Regions from separate parts of the Methylobacterium sp. J-072 genome, predicted to be linked through region 1. Evidence: predicted binding sites of a transcription regulator. Region 1 holds the regulator's gene; each other region holds the start of a gene.
The links. Region 1 encodes LexA, which represses DNA repair genes until DNA is damaged. Its sites were predicted from a motif close to TGTTCNNNNTGTGTTCNG; they were not measured.

Region 1 (3,269 bases):
ATCGCCTGCGCGCGGCTGATCGACGGACGCCTGTTCCGCCGCCCGGGGGCAGGGCGGGTCGAGCGGCTCGTCGGCACCGGGCTCTCGGCCGTGATCGGCACCCTGGCGACGACGCTCGTGGCGCAGATCGCCACCGCGCCGTTCGCCACCTACCATTTCCAGACGATCCAGCCGTTCGGGCTGATCGGCAACGCCCTGACCCTGCCGCTCGTCTCGCTGGTGGTGATGCCCGCGGCGGTGATCGGGATCCTGGCCTATCCCTTCGCCCTCGACCGGCCGGTCTGGTGGCTGATGGGGCAGGCGGTGGGCGGCATGCTGGCGATCTCCGAATGGATCGCCGGCTTCGATCGCGCCACCCTGGTCCTGCCGGCCTTCGGCACCGGCGCGCTGGGGCTGCTGGCGGCCGGGCTGCTCCTGGCGACGCTCCCGGTCTCGCGGCTGCGCTGGCTCGCCCTGCCGCCGGCCCTGCTCGGGCTCGGCCTCGCCGCGATGCCGGAGCGCTTCGATCTCTACGTCGACCGGCAAGGCGGCGGCGCGGCGATCCGGGGACCGGACGGCCTCCTGTCGACGCTGGGCAGCCCCTCGGCCTTCGTGCTGGAGCAATGGCTGAAGGCGGATGGCGACGGGCGATCGGCCAGGGCGGTAATCGGCGGCGCCTCGAAGGGGGGCCGATGCGACAGGCTCGGCTGCACCGCGCGCCTGCCGGATGGCCGCGCCGTCGCCCTGGTCCGCGACCGGCGCGCCTTCGCGGAGGATTGCGCCCGGGCGGCTTTGCTGATCACGCGGCTCGCCGCGCCGCCGAGCTGCACGGGGCCGCTGGTCATCGACCGGCGCGTCCTCGCCGCCCGCGGCGCCGTCGCCGTCCGGGCTGAGCGCGACGGCTTCACGCTACGCGACACCCGCGGCGACGGACGCTCGGTGCCATGGCGGCCGTCACTCACGGCCAAGCCATCGACGGCGCAGCGCCCGGAGGCGCCGGCAGATCCCGGCGACGCGATCCCTGCTGAGCCCGACGCGACCGGCGCCGATGCGGCGCCCGGCGACGCCCCGGCCGCGCCGCTTCAGTAGCGGCGGACGAGGCTGACGAGCCGGCCCTGGATCTGAACCCGGTCGGGACCCAGCACACGGGTCTCGTAGGCCGGATTGGCCGCCTCCAGGGCGATCGAGGAGCCCCGGCGACGCAGGCGCTTCAGCGTGGCCTCCTCGTCGTCGATCAGTGCCACGATGATGTCGCCGGTATTGGCCGTGTCCTGCTTGCGGATCACCACGAGGTCGCCGTCGAGGATGCCGGCATCGACCATCGAGTCGCCGCGCACTTCGAGGGCGTAATGCTCGCCGCCGGCCAGGAAGTCCGGCGACATGGTGATGGCGTGGCTCTGGTTCTGGATGGCCGAAACCGGCGTACCGGCCGCGATCCGGCCCATCACGGGGATCGAGATGGCGCGCCCGCCATCATCGATCATCCGGGTGGTCGCGGGCTGGGCCGGCGGCAGCTTGGACTTGCCGCCCTCGACCACGCTCGGCGTGAAGCGACGGGGCTCGGCGGGCGGCGCCGCCGGCTGGGACAGGCTCTCGGGAATGCGGATCACCTCGATGGCCCGCGCCCGGTTCGGCAGACGCCGGAGGAAGCCGCGCTCCTCCAGGGCCGTGATCAGCCGGTGGATGCCCGACTTGGACTTGAGATCGAGGGCGTCCTTCATCTCGTCGAACGAGGGAGGGACACCGCATTCCTGCATGCGGCTCTGGATGAAACGCAGGAGATCCAGCTGCTTGCGCGTGAGCATCGACGGGGACTCGCGGCTTGGTGGGCCGCATCGACGCGGCCTCAGAAACAAATCACGAACACGTTAAACGTTCCGCAAGTGTTCTGCAAGCCTGATCCGGCCAAGCTTGATGGGCGAAGCGCCCCGATCACGCAAGCCTGCGCAGTCTGCCGGTCGGCCTCACGGTGACCTGAATCGCATCGGATGATCCGGACGCTATGACGGTTCGTGCCGGATGGCGAGGTCCCGACCTCGACCCGGATAGAATAGGCCCCGACCGCCTCGGATGGTCGAGGGCCCCATCAAGACCTGGGTCACATGGACGTCTCAACATCCGATACGGTCGAACCGGGCAGCCGCGTGAAGCGCCTGAGGATGGCGACCGCGGCGGCCCATGATCAACTCGACCGGCGCGTCATGGCGGGAGAGCCCTTCGCGAGCCTCGAGCGGTACGCGCTGTTCCTTCAGGTCCAATACCGGTTCCATACACGCGTCGATCCGCTCTATCGCGACGGCGCGCTCGGCCCCGTCCTGCCCGATCTCGACGGGAGGCGCCGTCTTGCCCTGATCGCGCAGGATTTGCGCGACGTGACCGGCCGGATCCCCGACGTGCCCGCGGAGCGCGAGGAAGCGATCGATCCCATGGCCGGGCTCGGCTGGCTCTACGTCGCCGAGGGCTCGAATCTCGGCGCAGCCATCCTGCTCAAGGAAGCCCGGAAGCTCGGCCTCTCGGAAGGCCATGGGGCCCGCCACCTCGCCGGGCATCCGGACGGACGCGGGCTGCACTGGCGGCAATTCACCACCGCGCTCGACCGGATCGCGCTCGCGGATGACGGGGAGGCGCGCGCCGCCGCCGGGGCGACGGAGGCGTTCCGTTACGTGCACCGGCTCGTCGGGGACGCGTTCGGGGGTTGAGCGCCGTTCGGGGCGACAAACGCATTGACTGGTCAAGCGGGGCCGTTTCAATGCGCCACGGGGCTGGAACTGGGCTTGGGATGACGAGGATGCGACGGCGCGCGGCTCTGCTGCCCATCGGCTTGGTAAGTGTCGGCCTGGCTTTGGCCGGTTGCACCACCGGGTTCTCGTATATCTCGCGGAACTACGTCGCGCTCACGCCGCAGGTGGTCACCATCGGCTGCAAGGAGCCCTACGAGGTCTATGACAACCGGCAGCTGCGCCGGCTGCTGATCGTCTCCGACGCCCTGCGCGAGTATGCCGGCTGCAATCTCAGCGAGGTGCGGATCGATCCCGATCCGGCCGCGAGCCGGGTGAAGCGGTTCCGTACCGCCGCCCGGGCCTATCTCGACGAGACCGTGCGGGAGGATTGCCGGATCACCGGCGAGACCGTGTTCGATCCGCTGAAGAGCGAGTTCGCCTATGCCTGCGACGCGCCGGTGGAGAAGCGGGGCACGGTGGTGCCGCGCCTGCCCGGCCGCCAACCGGGCCTGAACCAGCAGTAATCTTTTCAGGGTCCGAGGGCCGGTCAGGTCCCGGGCTTCGGGAAGG
Region 2 (3,269 bases), on a different contig from region 1:
CCCGATGATCGTCCTGATTTCCGCGAATGATCCGGTGCTGATCGGCTTCGCCCGCTCGGTGCTCGAGGCGGCCGAGATCCCGGTCCTGGTGGCTGACACCCATATGAGCGTGATGGAGGGCTCGATCGGGGCGTTCGGTCAGCGCCTGATGGTGCCGGGGGATTGGGCCCCCCAGGCCCGCCGGTTGCTGACGGATGCCGGGCTCGCCCACGAGTTGCGCGACCCGTGAACACCGATCCAGACGCTTTTCTCGGCGGGATCCTGCGCCTGCACCAGCCGCCCAGGCGAGCGCACCGGGCGGGAACCGACGCGGTGTTGCTCGCCCGGCTGATCGCGCCGGCGCCGGGGGGCCGGTTCTGCGATGTCGGCGCCGGCACCGGCGCGGTGGGCCTGGCCTGCGCAGCGCTTCATCCCGGCACGCGCCCGACCCTGGTGGAGCGCGATCCGGAACTGGCGGAGCTGGCCCGGGCCAACGCCGCCCTCAACGGCATCGACGCGGCGGTGATCGAGGCCGACGTGCTGGCTCCCGCGGCCGGGCGCCGTGCCGCCGGACTGGAGCCGGACAGCTTCGATCTCGTGCTGACCAACCCACCATTCTTCACTGCGGGCAGCCACCGCCCCTCGCCGCATCCCGGCAAGGCGACGGCGCACACGTTTCCCGAGGACGGCCTGGACCTCTGGATCCGCGCCTGCACGGCGATCCTGCGGCCCGGGGGCCGGCTCGGGCTGATCCACCGGGCCGACGCCCTGCCGGCCTGCCTCGACGTCCTCAAGGGCCGGTATGGCGGGATCGCGATCCGCCCGGTCCAGGCCAGGGCGGAGGCCCCGGCGATCCGGGTGCTGATCGCCGCGACAAGGGGCAGCCGCGCGGCACTCAGCCTGCTGCCGCCCCTGGTGCTGCACGGCCCCGACCCGAAAGCCTTGACCCCGGAGGCGGAGGCGCTCCACCGGGGCGCCCCCTGGCCGCCAGCCTGATCAGGCCGCAAGCGCCGCCGGCGCCATGTCGTGAATCCCCAAGAACCGCTCGACGGCGGGCAGGTCCGAAAACCCCAAAAATTCCGGACGGAGCGGCTCGGGCAGGCCATCGAAGTTGAGCCCCGGGAAGGTGTCGGGATGCGGGTAGAGCTGCCACTCGGCGCCCGGCTCCACCGGTGGGAACAGGATCGCGACTTTTTCCGCACCCAGGCGCACGATCCGGGTCGGGCTGTACGACAGGGTCTCGATGGTCCAGCCCCGATGATGGTCCCGGCGGGCCTTCAGGGTCCGGTTGCGCGTCGCGCGATGCATGGCGGTCTCCTGCGGTTGGGGGATGGTGTGGGGGTGGGTCAGGCGGCGCTGCGGCGGCCGGCGCGCTTGGGCCAGCCGAGCGCCACGAGGCGCGCCTTGGCGTAGTCGCGGACCTCGTCCCGGGTGCCGGGCGGCATCGCCGCCAGGATCGCCTGGGTGGCGCCGTCGAGCATCAGGTCGGTGACGGCGTTGATGGTCTCGGCCGCGTCGATCCGGCGCTTGAGGTCGCCCTCGGCCTCGGTGACCTCGTCGAAGGGCTGGGCCTCCTCGAAATCCTCGTCCACCGCCCGGACGGCGGGCAGATGGGCGCGGAACTCGTCGGCCTCCTCCTCGGAGTAGACCAGGCCGTGGAGCTCGATCAGCTTGAGGATGACGCGGTCCTTCCCGCGCTTCTCGGCCATGGCGTAGACGTAGGCCGCCTGCTTGCCCGAGACGCGGTAATTCACGTTGACCAGCGCCTCGCCCATCGACCACTCGATCCGGTCGGCGGCCTGTTTCGCGCCGGCCTTGGCCCCGGGCAGACGCCCGGTGACCAGCAGCACCGCCTCGTCGCGCTCGGCCCGGATGATGGTCGGCGGCTCGAACACGATCCCGGCCTGCGCGGCGATGCGCTCCAGGGTCTTGTGGTAGATCACGGCGGTGCCCTGCACGCGCCAGACGTTGCCCCCGAAGGGCTCCCCGTAGCGCACCAGGATGTCGGCGATCTGCTTGTCGGCGGTTCGCATGCGGGGCTCATTCCGGTGAGAGACGGCTGCGTCATCCACAGCTTTCTACGGCGACGCTCTTTGTTCCTGTTTTGTTTCATCGTATATGCGGGATCGCGGGGTCATGCGCAAGGGTCGGGGCTGGCTGCCCGCGTCGATTGGAGGGGGCTGCGTCAGTGCGCGCGGGGGTGTCACGAGCGCCTGGAGAGGGCTCGGTCGTGGGTCGGATCGGGGATCGGTTTGAGGCGGGGGCGGTGATGACGCGGTTGGTTCGGATTTTTGCTTCACGGGTCAGGACGGCGACGGGTCCGAGCCCGATCACCCCTTCCTCCAACCCAACCCCCTCATCCTGAGGTGGCCGCGTCAGCGCGCCTCGAAGGAGCCCTCCAGCCAGCCGCGCGATTCCTGGAGGTCTCCTTCGAGGCCTCCGCTGCGCTTCGGCACCTCATGATGAGGGCGTGGGGGACAGGGCTGACGGGTTGCTCGCTATTCTCACCGTGGTTGCGAGCACAGCGAAGCAAACTCGGGACTGCACCGGATCCGCTTGAGAATGGCCGCTTGCGACCCTCAAAAAACGATCTGCTTGCCTGCAGCCAATCTCAAGAGCGGACATCGACCCACCCCCGATGAATTAGAAGGTGATAGCTCGCCCATAGAACCGTGATGCGATCCGCGAAGCCAATTCAGGCTTTCCCGTCGTTAGGAAGCGACGAGTCCCTATGGTCGAAACCGGAAATTCCGGGTGTCGTTTCAAATAATCAGCAAGACTGCGGGCCGTTACAGACGGCTGGGATAGTATCCTGGTTTTAAAAGGAAGAAATTTGCGGAAAATCGGCTCTATCAGTGGATAGTGCGTACAACCTAAAATGCACACATCTGGCGATCGACCAGACATGCGATCCTTCAAACTTATAACATATCGTCCAACGGCGCTCTCTATAACGTTATCCGGCGCATCGCTCTCGATCAGCGGAACGAGGCGCGGACATGCCTCTTGCCAGACTTCTATATGTGGAGCCCGTTTGTAAATTTCGCCAGCAAAGGCGCGACTCTCTACAGTATGTTTCGTCGCAAAGACGGCAACCGTCGTATTAGGAGCCTCTACTGACCGAGGCAGCGGCTTCTGATCCGCAGTCCACGGCACCCCCGTCACCTCTTCGACGACAGGGACTATCACACCAAGCACGCGTCGAGTGGGATGCGCAACGGGCAGCCATTCACGCTGGAGCCGCCGCAGGCCCCGTGCAGCAGCTGTGTTGCAAGCAACAACGACGAGTG
Region 3 (3,269 bases), on a different contig from region 1:
ATGCCGTCGGCCTGGAACGGCAGCTCGGTCGCCTGGCCGAGCGCGCCCACCGCCAGGAAGGTCTGCGGGTCGCGCACCAGGGTCAGCACGTCGTTGGGCCGCAGGTAGATGTTCTCTTTCGGGTTCGACACCACCGTGGTCAGTGGCACGGTCGCGGTGAGCGGGCCGCGCGACAGGCGCACGAAGGTCTCCGAGACCGGCGAGCGGTTGCCGCCGGCGGCGGCGATCACGTCGAGGATGCGGTCGCCGTGGCCCGAGAGCGGCAAGCGGGCGCCGGCCGCGCCCTCGCCCGTGACGGTGACCGCTTGGCTGATCGGCCGCGTGACCGAGACCAGCACCTGCGGCTGGATGGCCTTTCCGGCGAGTTCGTTCTCAATCAGGCCCTGGACGTCCTGGGGCCGGCGGCCGGCGACCTTGATGCGCCCGGCATAGGGCACCGAGATCGCGCCGTCGCGGCCGACCGGCTGCTCGGGGATGAGGGCGGATTTGGAGCCGGCGGAGAACCGGTCGGCGACCAGCGGTCCGGAGAACAGGCCGCCGGATCCGGCTTCCCAGACCGAGACCGAGACCATGTCGCCGATGCCGATCACCGGCTCGGTGGAGGGGCGGTGGTCGCCGAAGGAGGCGAGCAGGCTGTCCAGCGGGCGGCCGCGCAGGGCCTCGATCACGGAGGGGGTGACGTCGATGATCTCGTAGCGGGCGAGCGTGCCACCGTCGGCGGTCGCGACTTCCGCGCCCGCCTCGATCGCGCTCGCCGTCGGCCCCGCGGCGGGCAGATAGGTGCAGCCCGACATCGCCGTCATGGCGAGCAGAGCGAGGGGAAGTTTGCGCATCCAGATGTTGCCCATCGGTTTTGCCGAGCCCGTGCCTAGCCCATAGCGGCTAGGGTGTCCGTAGCGGGTGGGCCACACTGCGCCCGCGACGGGCGAGAGAGCGGTTTCATCCTCGCTAAGCACAGCTTTTTCGGGGCAGACACGGGATCATTGTGCGGCGTGCGCAAGGATTGGACGGTGGACGGCCGGGTTCAGTTGGCCTGGGTCACCGTGCTGCTAATCTGATTGTAGATCGGGATCATCCGGGAACCGTAGTATCGGATGCTGCCCGCCGCGACGACGAAGATCAGGGCGCCGATCAGGGCGTATTCCATCGCCGTTGAGCCCCGCGTATCGCGGGCGAACCGCGTAGCGCCGAAGGCGGCCTGCCAAGGGCGCTCACGGGCATGGATGTGGGATCGTCCGAGACATCCCCCAGGCCTGTCGCAGCTCGGCTCAGCCATCCGTGACTCCGATTCTCGCTGCCCCCCGGCCGCTTGGGCGGACGCGCCGCGCCGGCATCGTCTAGCGCAGCCTCCATTGCCGTCGGCTTAATGGAGCCGCCGAAACAAGGGGTTTTCGGCACCGAATTCCAAACCAGCGAAGGGCCGAGACCTGGACAGGCCCCGACCCTCGCGAATGTATCCGTTCAGAACCGGCGTACCCGGAACTGCGAGCCCGGAAAGAAATCAGGCGTGGCCGGCCTTGTGGCGCAGGTCGTCGATCCGCTTGGAGGCTTCGGCCTTGTCGATGTCGGCGTCGAACGCATCCGGCTGCTTGGCCTCTTCCGACAGGGTCTTGAGATACGAAGCCTGCGCCCCGGTCATCGGCTCGCCGCCCGTGGTCCACTGATCCGGATCCTTGATCTGGTTCGACACGTCCTTCGGATCGGTCTTCGGGTTTTCCTGGGTCGCGTCGTGCTTGTCGGCTGCCTTGGCCATGGGATTCCCGTTCCTGAAATGTTCCGTCTTCGCCAACGAGAACGCGGGGCCCTTCCCAGGGTTCCGGAGGATATCGAGGCGGGGTTCGTTGTTCCCCAGAAACCTTTCCTTCCCGTCCCCCGATCCTATTGATGAAGCGCGCGGCGCGCGGTCGCGCCCCTGAGCACGGTGGTCCGCATGGCCTCGGAGAGTCGGATTCAGAACGAGGCCGAAGCGGCGGCGAGCGCCGCGCAGGTCCTCGTGGTGATGGGGGTCTCGGGCTCGGGCAAGAGCACGATCGGCGCCCTGATCGCGGAACGGCTCGGCTGGATCTTCGTCGATGGCGACAGCTTCCACACCCCCGAGCACGTGGCGAAGATGCATGCCGGGCACGCCCTGGACGACGAGGATCGCGCGCCATGGCTCGCCCGGATCGCGGTCTGGATCCGGCACCGGCTGGAGGCCGGGGAATCCGGCGTGGTGGTCTGCTCGGCCCTGCGCCGGGCGTACCGGGACGTGCTCACCGGCGGGAGCCGGCGCGTGCGCATCGTCTACCTCGCCGGGGACAGGGCCCTGGTCGCCAGGCGCCTCGCCGAGCGCCACGGCCACTTCATGTCGCCCCGCCTGCTCGACAGCCAGTTCGCGACCCTGGAGATCCCCGGCCCCGACGAGCACCCGATCACCGTGGGGATCGACGCGCCGCCGGAGGCCATCGTCGACGGCGTCGTGGCGCAGCTCGCCGAAGACGCCCGCACCCGAGCCGGAAGGACCTGAGCCATGGCGGCGGATTCGCAGAAGGCAGCCGGGATCGCCCTGGTCATCTCCGATGTCGACGGCACGCTGGTGGCCGATGACAAGAGCCTCGCCGCCTCGACCATCGCCGCGGTGAAGCGGCTGCGGGCGGCCGGGATCGGGTTCAGCATCGCGTCGGCGCGGCCGCCGCTCGGCCTCAAGAACCTCGTCGCCGAACTCGGCCTCGACCTGCCGATGGGTGCGTTCAACGGCGCGAGCGTCGTCCGGCCGGACCTCTCGACCATCGAGGCGCAGCTGATCCCGGAAGCCGCCGCCCGGGCGGCCCTGGCGCAGCTCGAAGCCGAGAACCTCGACGTCTGGGTCTTCGCAGACGGGGCATGGTGTCTGCGCGACCCGGACGGCCCCTATACCGATCTCGAGCGCCGGACGATCGGCGCCGAGCCGCGCGTGGTCGCCGACCTCGGCACGCTCATGGGCGCGGCCTCGAAGATCGTCGGGGTCAGCCGCGATCACGCCCATCTCGCCGCCTGCGAGGACCGGATCGGGGCGGCGCTCGCCGACCGCGCCACCGTGCACCGCTCGCAGGCCTATTACCTCGACGTGACGCCCCCCGGGCTCGACAAGGGCCGGTTCGTGACCTGGATGAGCCGCCATCTCGGCATCCCGCCCGAGCGGATCGCGACCTTCGGGGATGCCGGCAACGACCGGCCGATGTTCGCCCGCAGCGGCTTTTCCGTCGCGATGGGCAACGCCGAGGCGGCCGTGAAATCCGCCGCCAGCGCCG

Region 2: the regulator LexA is predicted to act here: its motif matches at 2,074-2,091, upstream of MKK67_RS32225 (trna delta -isopentenylpyrophosphate transferase).
Region 3: the regulator LexA is predicted to act here: its motif matches at 1,762-1,779, upstream of MKK67_RS14760 (DUF3072 domain-containing protein).

The regions. Positions count from the first base shown of each region.
Region 1 is NZ_JAKSYK010000011.1:4,032-7,300, reverse strand. It holds gene MKK67_RS00275 (ComEC/Rec2 family competence protein) at 1-1,068, shown strand, start outside; gene lexA (transcriptional repressor LexA) at 1,062-1,784, opposite strand; gene MKK67_RS00265 (biliverdin-producing heme oxygenase) at 2,082-2,678, shown strand; gene MKK67_RS00260 (hypothetical protein) at 2,768-3,223, shown strand; gene MKK67_RS00255 (hypothetical protein) at 3,247-3,269, opposite strand, start outside.
Region 2 is NZ_JAKSYK010000231.1:234,765-238,033, reverse strand. It holds gene MKK67_RS32240 (DUF2007 domain-containing protein) at 5-229, shown strand; gene MKK67_RS32235 (tRNA1(Val) (adenine(37)-N6)-methyltransferase) at 226-975, shown strand; gene MKK67_RS32230 (hypothetical protein) at 976-1,287, opposite strand; gene MKK67_RS32225 (trna delta -isopentenylpyrophosphate transferase) at 1,326-2,012, opposite strand; gene murI (glutamate racemase) at 2,623-3,269, opposite strand, start outside.
Region 3 is NZ_JAKSYK010000127.1:48,136-51,404, forward strand. It holds gene MKK67_RS14750 (polysaccharide biosynthesis/export family protein) at 1-833, opposite strand, end outside; gene MKK67_RS14755 (Flp family type IVb pilin) at 1,025-1,276, opposite strand; gene MKK67_RS14760 (DUF3072 domain-containing protein) at 1,502-1,753, opposite strand; gene MKK67_RS14765 (gluconokinase) at 1,931-2,506, shown strand; gene MKK67_RS14770 (Cof-type HAD-IIB family hydrolase) at 2,510-3,269, shown strand, end outside.